DNA from 2 places in the Defluviitalea raffinosedens genome. Region 1 is predicted to be linked to the other one. Evidence: a T-box and tRNA genes for the amino acid it is inferred to sense, from the RefSeq annotation. Region 1 holds a T-box; the other holds one or more tRNA genes.
What was found. A T-box is a leader RNA that pairs with one kind of tRNA and senses whether it is charged. The one in region 1 lies ahead of JOD07_RS14240 (valine--tRNA ligase), so its partner is inferred to be a tRNA-Val.
Positions count from the first base shown of each region.

Region 2: it has a tRNA-Val gene. The T-box ahead of JOD07_RS14240 (valine--tRNA ligase) is inferred to sense a tRNA for this amino acid. The anticodon was not compared.

Region 1 covers NZ_JAFBEP010000028.1:25,783-33,209, forward strand. Annotated here, with positions in the region: gene JOD07_RS14225 (tetratricopeptide repeat protein) at 1-1,254, opposite strand, end outside; gene JOD07_RS14230 (hypothetical protein) at 1,268-1,417, opposite strand; gene JOD07_RS14235 (bifunctional folylpolyglutamate synthase/dihydrofolate synthase) at 1,423-2,718, opposite strand; gene JOD07_RS14240 (valine--tRNA ligase) at 2,791-5,424, opposite strand; T-box leader at 5,571-5,796, opposite strand; gene JOD07_RS14245 (AAA family ATPase) at 5,862-7,061, opposite strand; gene JOD07_RS15270 (hypothetical protein) at 7,272-7,427, shown strand, end outside.
Region 2 covers NZ_JAFBEP010000003.1:25,040-32,466, reverse strand. Annotated here, with positions in the region: gene JOD07_RS03415 (peptidylprolyl isomerase) at 1-946, shown strand, start outside; gene spoVT (stage V sporulation protein T) at 1,089-1,640, shown strand; gene mazG (nucleoside triphosphate pyrophosphohydrolase) at 1,791-2,591, shown strand; gene JOD07_RS03400 (HU family DNA-binding protein) at 2,645-2,923, shown strand; gene JOD07_RS03395 (RNA-binding S4 domain-containing protein) at 3,095-3,334, shown strand; gene yabP (sporulation protein YabP) at 3,419-3,706, shown strand; gene yabQ (spore cortex biosynthesis protein YabQ) at 3,719-4,240, shown strand; gene JOD07_RS03380 (FtsB family cell division protein) at 4,485-4,778, shown strand; tRNA gene JOD07_RS03375 (tRNA-Met) at 4,844-4,920, shown strand; tRNA gene JOD07_RS03370 (tRNA-Met) at 4,928-5,004, shown strand; tRNA gene JOD07_RS03365 (tRNA-Val) at 5,008-5,080, shown strand; gene spoIIE (stage II sporulation protein E) at 5,420-7,427, shown strand, end outside.

The DNA of each region.
Region 1 (7,427 bases):
ATTATTTTCTGCTTCGTAAATTCTTCCCAGATAATATAAGACATTATCTGAATAATATTGATCCTTAACATAAAGATAAGATTTTTCGAAATTAAGCTTGGCGTTATCATAATCTCCTTTTGAGTAACTGTTTAATCCAGTGTTATAATGATATCTTCCAGCTTCTTTGAACACCTTACCGGCTAATTGATCATAAACAGTCTTATTTTCTTCTGAAATAACATCTAAATCAATGGACATAAGCAAAGAAGCTGCTTCAGCAAAATTACTGCTGTTATATAGTGTCTCTGCCTGGCTTATTTTCTGAGCTTCTTCTATGGCATTCTGCTTTTTCTGAAGTTCATCATTGGTTTCTTGCATTGTTGCAAGCTGTTCTTCTAAACTGCTAATGGTTTCCTGACTTTCTCTGGTGATTTTTGTGATTTCTTCTTCCAGTCTTTGATTTTCAGCATTCAAATCAGCAATTTGCCTGTTAAGGGCATTGGTTTTATCCGGTATGACTAAAATGAATAAAAGCGCAGCTGTACAAATCGCTCCTACAATAAATCCTGCGATCTGCCCCAAAGGAGAAAAATAAGTTTGGTGCGTGCGTTTCGTCTCATGTTTGCCTACCGTTTTGGATCTATCATTGGTCTGCGGTCTTACACTGGATTTCAGTTCTTTTTGATATCTTAATGCTTTTGGATTGCTAATATCAATTTCTAAGACCTTTTCTATGTACGAAAGGGCTTTGGCCTTATCTTTCTCTGCAATATAACATAAAGCCAATAAACAATAAGCTTCTACAAAATTAGGACTTTCCTGAATCGCTTTCTTAAGCTGGATAATGGCCAGATCTTCACTTCTTTGCCTGATATATTCTATAGCTTGGTTGTACATTCTGATGGAGTCGTTATACAAATCCAATTTCCTTGGATTGTTTTGAATTTGATTAATATAATCATTGGCGATATTGTCTTCTTTCTTAAAATGAGTACTGATGATCCATTCCGTCAATGCCTGACCAACTTGCCCCATTTCAAAATAAATCAATCCCAGCAAATTTCTTGCATCTATATTGGTCTTATCAAATTCAATGGCTTTGGTTAATGAATCGATTGCAGCGGTCAATTCTCTGTTATGGGCTTGTTCTAATCCCTTATTGTATAATCTGCTAGAAATATCTTTTATCTTTCTATATAAGGCAATGTCAAATTGGCATATTGGACATCGATTAGCTTGTTTGATTTCATTATTGCACGCTGGACAATTCACATCAATCTACTCCTTACTCTTTGGGCTTAGATTCGATATTTTTTGTAATCTGAGTTAATAAATCCAATATATCTTTTACCTCATTGGATTGAATGGCTTCCTCTATATGATCTATTTCCAAAATAGGTTTAAACTTACGTAATTCTTCTTTAAAATCAAGCATGATTTTCAACTCCTTTTCTTAATCATTTTTTTAATTTCTCCAATCAAATATAATGATCCGGCACAACATAGCACATCTTTCTCATTCGTTAATTTCAGCGCTAATTCGTAAGCCTGTGCTATATCAGCATTCTGATATATATACGAAGAATACTTCACAGCGGTTTTCTCTAATTCATCTATCGGAAGTTTTCTGGAACTGTTCGGTTCAGTCAGTACAACCTTTGAAGCATAAGGCAGCAATTGCTTTAACATAAGCTCATATGGTTTATCCTTAAGTACGCCAATAAGCAAAGTAATATTTTGATCATGGAAGTACTGTTCAAAAGCTTTAGCCAAAGCCAAGGCGCCTTCCTCATTATGGGCACCGTCGAGAAGAATCAGGGGATTTTTCCCTACGATCTCCAGACGTCCCGGCCAGTAACATTCCTCCAACCCGATTCTAACATTTTCTTCAGAAATTTCAATACCCTTGTTCCTTAATACTTCCACAGCCAAAAGCACTAAAGCTGTATTATATATTTGGTGCTCGCCAATCAGCGACACTTTCAGATCTTTATAAGAATAAAAATCAGTGTTGATCGAAAAAGTTATCCCCTCTATGCTATGTCTTACATTCTGGATATGCATATCAGAAACATAATATAATTGAGAATTCAAACTTTCGCAAACACTTTTAATAATATTATACACCTTATTATTTGGAAAAAACAATACAGTACTGCAATTTTTCTTAATAATTCCCGCTTTTTCGAATGCAATCGACTCAATACTATCTCCTAAGACATCCATATGATCCATACTGATAGAGGTTATAACCGATAACAGCGGATTTTCTATCACATTCGTGGCATCGTATCTTCCTCCCAGACCTACTTCTAATACTACAAAATCCACCGATTGCTCATCAAAATACAGCAAGGCCATAGCCGTCAGAAATTCAAATACTGTGGGATGTTCTTCATTGTTTTCCACACATTTCTGGCATGCTTTTATGATTTTCTCTCCTGCTGTAGCAAACTCCTCATCAGATATATCTTTATTATTGATTTTTATTCTTTCGTTATAGTTTTCCAAATGAGGGGATGTGTACATACCTACATCATACCCAGATTTTTCTAAAATATAACTGATCATCGTGGATACGGAACCTTTTCCATTGGTTCCGGCAACATGTATAACCTTAAGATTCTTTTCTGGATTTCCCAGTCTTCTTAATAGGTTTTGAACTCTGACAAGCCCCGGTCTTGAGCCAAAACGTTCTATAGAATTAATATAACTGATCACATCATTATATTCCAAAGTAGTACCTCCTCATAAATGCGCTTTCGCTTTTTTAAAAAATTAAGACCCCCCTAAAGGAGTCTTAGCAAATTATTTCTTAGACAGAGCTTTAAGTCTTTCTTCAACCTGTTCAAGCATTGTCTTATATTTAACTTGTTTTTCTTTTTCCTCTTCTATAACATTTTGAGGCGCTTTTTCCACAAACCCTTTATTGCTTAATTTCTTTTCTACTCTTTCAACTTCTTTGATCAGCTTTTCCTTTTCTTTTTGGAGACGTTCAATTTCTTTTGAAATATCTACCAATTCAGCGAAAGGAATATAAATAGTCGCTCCAGGAATGATCGTTGATACTGCATCTTCATCAACACCTGTCTTGTCTTTCTGTACCAATACTTCATTGCCATAAGCCAAAGATGCAAAGAATACCTTTCCTCTTTCAAAGATATCCAGAACTTTATCGTCTTCAGAAACAACGATGAGCTTTGCTTTCTTGGAAGGCGGAACATTCATTTCTGCTCTTAAGTTTCTAATATTTCTGATTGCCTGTTTCATTAATTCTATTTCATCTTCTTCAACGGAGAATTTCCATTCTTCTTTAAATTCAGGCCATGCAGAAAGCATGATGGTTTCTTCCTCGTTTTGGATATTTGTAAAGATTTCTTCAGTGATGAATGGCATATATGGATGAAGCAGCTTAAGTGCATTAATGAGTACTGTTTTTAAGGTCCAAAGGGCAGCTTTTCTGGTATTATCCTCTTTATTATACAGACGAGGTTTAACCATCTCAATATACCAGTCACAGAATTCTTCCCAGAAGAAATCATATAATTTAGAAACAGCAATTCCCAACTCATATTTATCCATGTTTTCTGTTACTTCTTTCGCTAAAGTATTTACTTTAGACAGAATCCATTTGTCTGCTGCAGTCAGGTCTTCAACTTTTACTTGAACTTCATCTTCACCTTCTAAATTCATTAATATGAACCTTGTTGCATTCCAGATTTTATTTCCGAAGTTTCTGCTTGCTTCAACCCTTTCATAGTAGAAACGCATATCATTTCCAGGAGCATTTCCAGTTACCAGGGTTAAACGAAGGGCATCCGCGCCGTATTTTTCTATAATTTCCAGAGGATCTACACCATTACCCAGGGATTTGCTCATCTTTCTTCCCTGAGAGTCTCTCACAAGTCCGTGGATCAGGACATCCTTAAATGGCACGTCTCCCATTTGCTCTAATCCTGAAAATACCATCCTTACAACCCAGAAGAAAATGATGTCATATCCAGTAACCAAAACATCTGTTGGATAAAAGTAATCCAATTCTTCAGTCTTGTCGGGCCATCCAAGAGTTGAGAAAGGCCAAAGTGCAGAGCTGAACCATGTATCCAGTGTATCTTCATCTTGTTTAAAAGAAGTACATCCGCATTTTGAACAAGCCTTAGGGGTTTCTTTCGCAACTTCTATATGTCCGCATTGATCACAGTAATATGCAGGAATTCTATGGCCCCACCATAACTGTCTTGAAATACACCAGTCTCTGATGTTTTCCAGCCAGTGAAGATATACTTTACCAAAACGTTCCGGAACAAATCTTAGTTTTCCATTTTTCAACACTTCGATTGCAGGTTTTGCCAGTTCCTCCATTTTCACAAACCACTGCATTTTAATCATAGGTTCAATAACTGTATTGCAACGATCATGAAGTCCTACATTATGCACATGATCTTCAATCTTAACCAGATATCCTTGTTCTTCTAAGTCTTTAACAATCAGCTTGCGGGCTTCATAACGGTCCAATCCTGCATATTTCCCAGCAGCTTCATTTAAAGTACCGTCATCATTCATAATATTAATTTGAGGAAGATTGTGTCTTAAACCTACTTCAAAGTCATTGGGATCATGGGCAGGTGTAATCTTTACAACCCCTGTTCCAAACTCTCTGTCTACATATTCATCGGCAACCACTGGAATTTCTCTGTTTACAAGAGGAAGAATTACAGTTTTTCCAATGAAGTCTTTGTATCTTTCATCTTCAGGATGGACCGCAACAGCGGTATCTCCCAACATGGTTTCAGGACGAGTAGTCGCAATCTGTATATAACCACTGCCATCTTTCATCGGATATCGAATATGCCAGAAATGTCCACCCTTTTCCACATGTTCTACTTCCGCATCAGAAATGGTGGTTTGGCATACTGGACACCAGTTAATAATTTTAACTCCTCTATAAATCCATCCCTTTTCATACAGGCGAACAAATACTTCCAGTACAGCTTTGGATAAACCTTCATCCATGGTAAAACGTTCTCTGTCCCAGTCACAGGAGCTTCCTAATTTCTGAAGCTGCTTTATGATGGTTCCCCCATATTGTTCCTTCCATGCCCATGCTCTTTTTAAGAATCCTTGTCTGCCCAGATCTTGTTTGGTTAAGCCTTCTTCGGCCATTTTTTGAACGATCTTTACCTCTGTTGCAATACTGGCATGGTCTGTTCCAGGCATCCAAAGGGTATTATATCCCTGCATTCTTTTCCAGCGAATCAGGATATCCTGAAGAGTATTATCCAGCGCATGTCCCATATGCAATTGTCCTGTAATATTTGGCGGTGGAATAACGATTGTAAATGGTTTTCTTGAACGGTCTACTTCTGCGTGAAAATATTTTTTCTCCAGCCATTTTTGATACAAACGATCTTCAACCTTTGAAGGATCATATACCTTTTCCATATTATAAACCTCCTAAAATATGAATTTGATTCAAAAAGTACAACAAGAAAAAGCTTCCTATACGAAACTCTCGCGCCGAGCGCGGTCGGCAAAACCAACAAAATACAGTATGCGCGAGTGTGCAATAAAAAAATCTCCTTCATCCTGTAAAGGACGAAAGAGATTCCGTGGTACCACCTTTGTTTCTTTGGCATTTTAGGATGCTCAAAGACACTTTGCGACCATAACGGGGTCAGCCGTTCGCATCTACTAAGGTTCAATGCGAAAACTCCGAAGCTACCTTCCACTGTACATTTCTCGAAAAACCTTTCAGCCAAGGGTTTTCCTCTCTGGGAGCTGTATCAGTGTACTCCTCTTCATCACAGTTTATTTCATTGTATGATTTATCAATCGGTTTGTTTCATTGTATAAAAATGTTGTTTTCTTGTCAAGGACTATTAAGCTTTTGCTTCCATATCTTCTAGATAGTTTTGGATGATTTTTTCTATGATTTTGTCCTCCGTTTGATCCCTTTCTTTCAGTTCATTCAGTTGATTCCATATGTCTTCCTGATAGGTATCCAAAAAATCCAGTTTGGATTCTAAGGCTTCTCTTTCTTGCTCAAGTTCTGCCAAAATCTTTCTGCGCTCTTCTACTGTACTCCACTGTTTAATATCATCAAAATACCTTACGTATATACCTCGATTCTCCAAAATACTGAGGACTTCATCCTCGATTTTCGACATCGTTGAATTGATGCTTCTGTATCTTTTCTCATGATGCTTGTTCTTTTTGTAAAGATCCCAGTTCCGTTCCAATTGCTCTAAGCTGTCCACATTAAACTTTTTATATTCATATTCTAAAAAATTGGTATAGTAGACATAGCGAATTTTCGCTTTATTAAGCAGTTTTACAGCTCTTGCCTGCATTCGCCCGTTTTTGACAAGTTCATATTCTACCTGTCTTCTAAAGATATATATCCATGTTCCCATTCCTATTGCCACGATTGCCGTAATAACTGCCGGGATCAAGATTCTGGTTTCTTTTGCAATAAGAACAGCAAAAATAAGCGCAACAATTCCAAGGGCAATCACTGTTCCTATGGACAATCTGTAAATAAGCACCTGGGCATTCTCAAGCTGCTCCCTGTTATAAATAAGGGCCTCTTTTTCTCCTTCTAAATAATCCACATCTCTTTTTACCCTTATTTGCTTTTCTTCTGCTTCTTTGATCTCATTTAATATTTTAGGAATTTCGTCTTCATATTTTTGAATAACACTCAGAATTCTATTTTTGCTAATGAGTCTTCCTTTAAGCGATTCTTTTTCATCTTCTATTGCCTTATAGTCAAAGAGTAACTTACGGATTTTTTTCATATCCTCAGCCGTAAGAAGCTTAAACTGTTCTAATTCCTTTTCTTGCTTCATCACTTCCTGAAGCTCTTTTAACAAATTAATTTTCTGATCGGCAATATCCATCAGCTCCGCACAGAGGCTGTTGGCTTTTTCAGCATCATCAGAGAACTCATCTTCTCTGTTGAACAAATCATATAACTCATTGGTTTCATCTTGCTTTTTGAAACGGGAAAATAAACCCAAAGTAATCGACTTTAAAAATCCTGCGAATCTATTATTCTGCTTTTTGGATGATTCTTTCATATTACCCCTCATTACTGTCATCTTTATTGATACCATTATATCATAACTACAATATATGAGCATAACAAAAAAACTCTATTCTATTCAGCAAAAGCATATAATAAAAAGGAATAATATGGAATATGCTTTGAGAATTGTCTTGATCCCTAAGTAATTCTTAATTCATTGCTAAGAAAACAGTGTATAGTATAAAACTTTTGGAGTGATGTTATGAGCCTTCAAAACTCGTATAATAACAATCAAAATATTGATTTCAGCAAACTTGCCCAGTTGAGCAATATAAAAAACGTGTCTAATTTTGAAAAACTCTTTACTTTACTTGCCACCACAGCATTTCAAAAATTAATAACTGCTAAAGCCATTAAC
Region 2 (7,427 bases), on a different contig from region 1:
AATATTACTAACCAGCTGCTCCAGAAAAACAGAATATGTAGCAGTGATCAATGACGGAAAGGTAAGTGTAGAAGAGTATAAAGTCTATTTGTGGCGAATTAAACAGGTATACCAGAGTATAGGAGAAGAAGACATCTGGGAGACAAAGTTTGATGGTAAACCGGCAGAAGAAGTGGCGAAAGAAAGAGCTCTGGATTCTATTAAATCGATCAAGCTTCAGGTTCAGGAAGCCAAAAAGATGAAACTGGCTTTAACCGATGAAGAGAAGGAGCAAATAAAGACTCGGGCAAGTATTCTTAAATCAGAAATTGGTGAAGAAGAAGTAAAAAATATGGGGATTTCAAATGCAACCCTTGAAAAAATAGCAGAGGAAAACATCATCAGCCAAAAATTATATGAAGCGATTACGAAAGATTTTGTTGTCGATCAGGAAGAATTTGAAGAATTCTTTGAGCAAAACAAAGAAAGTTTAAAGCAGGTCAGAGCCAAACATATTCTGTTGAAAACCCATGACATAAAAAACGGGCAATTGGTAGCGCTTTCGGAAGAAGAACAAGAAGAAGCTTATAACAAGGCGCAGGAAGCCTTAGAAAGGGCAAAAGCAGGAGAAGATTTTGCATCTTTAGTCCAGGAATATTCACAGGATGAAGCCTCCCTGCCTTCTGACGGAGAATATGTTTTTGGAAGAAATCAGATGGAACCGGCATTTGAAGAAGCGGCCTTTGGGTTAAAAGTCGGAGAAATCAGCGACCTGGTAGAAACAAGCTATGGATACCATATTATAAAGTTGGAAGAAATCATAGAACCAGATAAGGAAGAAACAGAGCAAAGTTATTATGAATTAGAAAAGCAAAGTTTTTATCAGTCTAAAGTACAGGAATGGATGAATCAGGCAACTGTTGAGATCAATAAAGAAGTTTGGGACACCATTAAAGTAAGAAAATAGAATAATGAAGTTAAAAAACGAGGAATATTTCCTCGTTTTTTGTTTTAGAAGAAAAATGGAAAACATGCATAAAATAACAATATTGTAATCATACTATTATTGAAAATGATTATGAACGCTAGAGATTAGAGGAGGAATTAATGTGAAAGCTACTGGAATCGTAAGAAGAATAGATGATTTAGGACGTGTGGTGATCCCAAAGGAAATAAGAAGAACCTTACGCATCAGAGAAGGAGATCCTTTGGAAATTTTTACAGATCATGATGGACAAGTTATTTTGAAAAAATATTCTCCTATAGGTGAATTAGGAACTTTTGCAAAAGAATATGCTGAAGCTTTGTCTCAAACAACAGGACTTATTACCTGCATTGCGGATAAAGACCAGATCATTGCTGTATCAGGAGGTTCTAAAAAAGAATTTTTGGATAAGAATATCAGCCAGTCCCTTGAAAAGGTTATTGAAGAAAGAACTGTATTTACTGCATCCAAGGATGATGAGAAATTTATTCCTATTCTGGCAGATGAAACGACGCTCAATTATACTTCTGAACTTATATCCCCTATTATTGCTGAAGGAGATGTCGTAGGAGCGGTGATCTTCTTATCTGCTGACAAAAACGCCCAGATGGGAGAAGTAGAAACCAAACTGGCGCAGTCAGCAGCAGGATTTTTAGGAAAACAAATGGAACAATAAATGCAGATAGATTTTCTGTCTGCATTTTTCATCAATTTTTAACTTATTTCTGATCAAATTTGACTATTTGTCATGAAGTGTTTTTTTATGCTATACTCATGTTAAATTAAAGTTAAGAGAGTAACACTGTATTAAATGAGTGGGTGCAGAATGGATAAAAAAGAAAAATATACTTATGAAGACCTTTTGGAAATTATGAGGACCCTTAGGGGTGAAAACGGTTGTGCCTGGGATTTAAAGCAAACTCATGAGAGCCTTCTTCCGAATCTTCTTGAAGAAAGTTACGAAGTGATTGATGCCATTAAAAAAGGCAATAAAGAGAGTTTAAAAGAGGAACTGGGAGATCTGCTTTTGCAAATCGTATTTCATTCACGAATTGCCGAAGAAAATAAGGAATTTACAATAGATGAGGTTATAGATGGTATTTGTAAAAAGCTTATCCTGCGGCATCCTCATATTTTTGGAGATATTAGTGTAGAAAGTACAGAAGAGATTTTGCAGAATTGGGAGCAGATTAAGAAAAAAGAAAAAGGCTTTGAAAACCAAACAGAAGTATTAAAAAGCGTTCCTGAGGTACTTCCGGCTTTAGTCAGAGCCTATAAGGTACAAGCAAAGGCAGCCCATGTAGGATTCGATTGGACAGATATACAGGATGTTTTAAATAAGGTCGAAGAAGAATTTGAGGAGCTTAAAGAAGCCTATAAATCAGGAAAAAGTGAACATATTATGGAAGAATATGGAGATTTATTATTCTCCGTTGTAAATATTGCTAGATTTTTAAAAATAAATCCTGAATTTGCCTTGACAAATGCTATAGAAAAGTTTATAAATAGATTTGAATACGTTGAAAATACTGCAATTGCAAGGGATCGAAGGTTGGAAGACATGACTCTCGAAGAAATGGATGCTTTATGGGAGGAGTCGAAACTTAAAGTCTCTAAAATTGAGTAGTTTTTTATTTGTTACATTACAAATGTAAAATGAAATAAGAGGAGGAAGGATTTATGAACAAGTCCGAATTAGTAGCAGCTATGGCTGCAAAAGCTGAAATGAGCAAAAAAGACACAGAAAAAGTACTCAAAGCATTCGAAGAAGTGGTGACAGAAGAACTTGCTAAAAACGGAAAAGTTCAACTCGTTGGATTTGGAACTTTTGACGTAGCAGAAAGATCAGCCAGAGAAGGCAGAAATCCTCAAACAGGAGAACCAATGAGTATTCCTGCTTCTAAAGCGCCAAGATTTAAAGCTGGAAAAGCTTTAAAAGATGCAGTAAATGCAAAGTAAAATACTTGATGCGCATGATACATATTTCAAATGACAAATCTACACTTTTTCGAGTGTAGATTTTTTTATTACATAGGAACTTCCTCCGGATTTCTTATGTAATAAAAAACCCTCCGGACAGGATGGAAACTTCTTTACTTAAAAAAAATAAAAATATTAGGAGATGAATCCATGCGTTTAGATAAATATCTTAAAGTAAGCCGCTTAATTAAGAGAAGAACGATTGCCAATGAAGCTTGTGATGCCGGAAGAGTTTTGATAAACGGAAAAGAAGCCAAGGCAAGTACTGCTGTTAAAGTAGGGGATATTATAGAGATCCGCTTTGGCAATAACACTACAAAAGTTGAAGTGTTGGATGTTAAGGAACATGTTAAAAAAGAAGAAGTAGAGAATATGTACAGACATTTATAGACTTATACGCATTTTTCAATACAACCTTCAATATATATAAATAAAATGGAAAGTTTGCAGGTTGTATTGAAAGGTGGTAATGTTATGGAGGACAAAATTGTAAATCAAAAAGGCCATAATATTATAATGCAGGATCGCCAAACGCTTTCAATCACAGGAGTTTTGGATGTCCTGGCATTTGATGAAGAAAATGTAGATGTTGAAACAGAAATGGGTATGCTCACAATAAAAGGTACAGAACTTCATGTAAACAAGCTCAATCTGGAGAAAAAAGAATTGGAAATAGAAGGTGAAATAGAGAGCTTGATTTATCATGATGGAGAGGCTTTTACCAAGAAAGGGAATTCATTTTTAGGAAAGCTCTTTAAGTAGGAGTGGATTGACTTGATTGTATCTATTAGTGAGCAGGCACAGATATTTATTGCAGCAGTTGAGGCAGGTATCATTATAGGAATTTTTTATGACGTATTCCGTATCATCAGAAAGATTATTCCTCATCCTAACTGGGTCATTCAGTTAGAAGACTTGATTTATTGGATCATAGTATCCAGTTTTATGTTTTTTGTACTTTTCAGCAAGAATTATGGGGAGATTAGGGGATTTGCTTTACTTGGCGCATTCCTTGGAAATGTAACTTACTTTTTTACTTTTAGTATTTTCCTTATGAAAATTTCTGACTGGATTATATACTGGATCAAGAGAATAATCCGGGGACTCATAAAGATCGTTCTTATACCTATTAGAATGATTCTAAAAATCCTTTCTTATCCCTATAAATGGATTTCTCGCCCTATGAGAATCCTGGGGGTACGAACTAAAATCTTTATACATAAATCAAAGAATCGGGTAAAGCGTAAATCAAAGCAAATGTTAAGAGAACTTTATATTATGTATAAAAAAGTTTAAAGTTTCTTTAAGAAAAAAGGATATCGGAGTTGGATGAAGAATGTTTTATTACATAGGAAATTCATCCGGATTTCCTATGTAATAAAAAGCCTTGCGGGCAGGAGATGTACTCGCGCGTATTATATTTTGTCGGTTTTGGCAACTGTGTTTGGTGCGAGAGTTTCCCCTGTGAAACTTTTTTGTTTAAATACTGTATGAAGAGTTGATGCACTGGATGATCAAGAGGGGCAAAGAGGGGATTGTATTGAGTAGGAGAAAAAGACAAAAGAAACGCTTTATTAGCTGGAATGTTTTATTCTTAGCTATGTTTTTTGGGATGATTGCATTTAAAACTTATGATCTGCAAAAAATTAACAGGGGTCTGGAAAAACAAAAAGCAGAATACAGTGAAAAAATTCAATTGGCCCAAGAAGAGCAGGAATTGCTTTTAAAAGAAAAAGAGTATATTCAATCAGACATCTATGTAGAAAAAGTGGCAAGAGAAAAACTGGGCATGGTAAAAGAAGATGAAATTGTATTTATGGAAAAAACTGAATAAAAATTTATACTTGACAAACCCTCAAAAGCTCTTTATAATATAACATTGTCAGTTATGTTTTTCGTCGCGGAGTGGAGCAGCCTGGTAGCTCGTCGGGCTCATAACCCGAAGGTCAGAGGTTCAAATCCTCTCTCCGCAACCAAAAATGTGGCGGAGTAGCTCAGTTGGCTAGAGCATACGGTTCATACCCGTAGTGTCGGCGGTTCGACTCCGTCCTCCGCTACCATAAGGGCGCATAGCTCAGCTGGGAGAGCACCTGCCTTACAAGCAGGGGGTCATAGGTTCGAGCCCTATTGCGCCCATCTAAAAAGATATATGCAAATCTTTGCATATATCTTTTTTTTGTTGTTGGCATAGGAAATTTCTCCGAGTTTCCTATGCCAACTTTTATATTTCACAAGTAAAACGTGTTGCTTTCTTGTGTTTTTACAGGATCCATATGAAGAAAGTACTATCAAGAGTTTCATCAAACCATCAGTTATATACAAAAAACAGCATTCAAGAGGTATGTATTTTTAGTTTTTGTAAAATGGATGGACAAGTTGTCTAAAGGTTTTTGGATGAGTTTCCAGATAGTGACAAATAATTTAATCCCTTTCTATTATAATGAAAAAGCAAAAATAGGGAGGGGTACGATAAATATGGAACGCGTAGAATATAGTACATTTAAGAAAGTAGATCTGCCGAAAGCGAAAAAAACCATCCATTGGAAAAATTTTTTCCTGGACGTAACTTATAAGGACTTATTCATTGATCTTGTAGGATTTACAATTTCCAGAGTCATTCTTTTTACCAATTTACTTCCTCTAAGCATTGCTTATTTTGCTGCAGGTTTGCCTGCGAAGGCCAATCGAATTTGGTTGCTTTTATTCACTTGTGCAGGCGTTTTAAGTGTAAGAGACTCTGTTTTGTCTTCAAAATATATCGGAACTTTTGTTTTAATGCTTGTATTTCAGTATTTGGTAGAAGCCAGGGGCTATAAGCCAACTAAAATTGTACAAGCTGTTCTTGCCATGGGTTCCTGCTTTGCCATGGGTATACTAACTGCGGCTATTAATGGTTTTTCGGGCTACTATTTGATTGTAGCAGTTTTAGAAAGCATTTTTGTTTTTACAGCTGCGTACATATATGGCAGTGCAATTTCATGTATAAAAGGTTCCTTAAAAAGAACGATTTTAAGCAATGAAGAAATTATCAGTTTGATTTTAATTTTTGGGACAGCCATTGCTGGTGTTATTGATTTTTCTGTCAGTGGAATTTATTTTCGAGAAGTGATTAGTATATTCCTGGTTTTACTATTTGGATTTATAGGAGGACCTTCTATAGGAGGAACTGTAGGCATTGTGATTGGAACTATACTAACCCTTATTGGGGTAATGCCTGCAGGATCTATTGGGGTTTTAGGTATATCCGGGATGATTACTGGACTCTTTAAAGACATCGGACGAATAGGGAGCGGTATAGGCTTTTTACTAGGACAGATGATCGTTTCTTTTTATTTTGAGGGCACAGCGATTACCTATGATTTTTTAAAACCCATTATTGCAGCCAGTATTCTGTTTTTTACTTTCCCTAAAGGAGTTATAACCTATATTAAACAGTTTATAAACAATGAATCTGAAACAGGGCAAGAAGTTTATTATAAACGCATAAGAGACATTACAGCGCAGCAACTAGAAGCGTTTTCCAATGCTTTTTTAAAATTATCCAGGACATTTTCTAATATTTCCAGAAAAAAGACCAGTTTAAATCAGCGGGATGTATCCATGCTGATTGAAGATGTTGCTTCCAGAGTATGCAAGGATTGCGGTTTGTGTTCCCATTGCTGGGAGACTGATTTTTATAATACATACCAAACTGTATTTAGCATTTTATCCGCTGCAGAAAGAAAATCCCGAATCGACCTTAGTGATATTCCGCAAGATTTTGTGGATAAATGTTTAAGGGTAGATGTATTTACTGATACGACCAACAGGATGTTTGAACTGTATAAATTAAACCTGCTTTGGCATAACAGAATAGTGGAAAGCAGGGAATTGGTATCAGAGCAATTAAAAGGGGTTTCATCCATCATTGGCAATTTAGCAATGGAAGTATACGGAGAAGTTTATTTCAAAGAAGAACTGGAACAAGCCATTAAAGTAGAACTGGACCGGGAAAAAATTATTGTATCTGATGTAATCGTAGTTTTGAACCGTCAAAATAAATACGAAGTGGTGATTGAGCATTCTCCTTGCAAAGGGAAGCGGCTGTGTACAAAAAATATTCTGCCTGTAGTAAGTAAGATTCTGGGCAGGAGAATGAAAGTCATAGACAGTGGATGTGTTGGCATTTGCAGCAAAGACAAATGTAAGATGAAACTCATCGAAGAAGAAAAATTCAGGATTATGACAGGAGTAGCCAGAGAATCAAAAGAAAGCAATGCCATATCGGGAGATAATTATTCCTTTATGGAAATAAAGAACGGCCAATATCTTTTAGCTCTCTCTGATGGCATGGGGACCGGCAATAAAGCCAGCGAAGAAAGCAGTGCAGCCATAGAACTTCTGGAAGAATTCATAGAATCAGGATTTGACAAGGATCTGGCCATTAAAATGATCAATTCCGTACTGGTTTTAAAATCCAACGAGGATTTCTTTTCAACCCTCG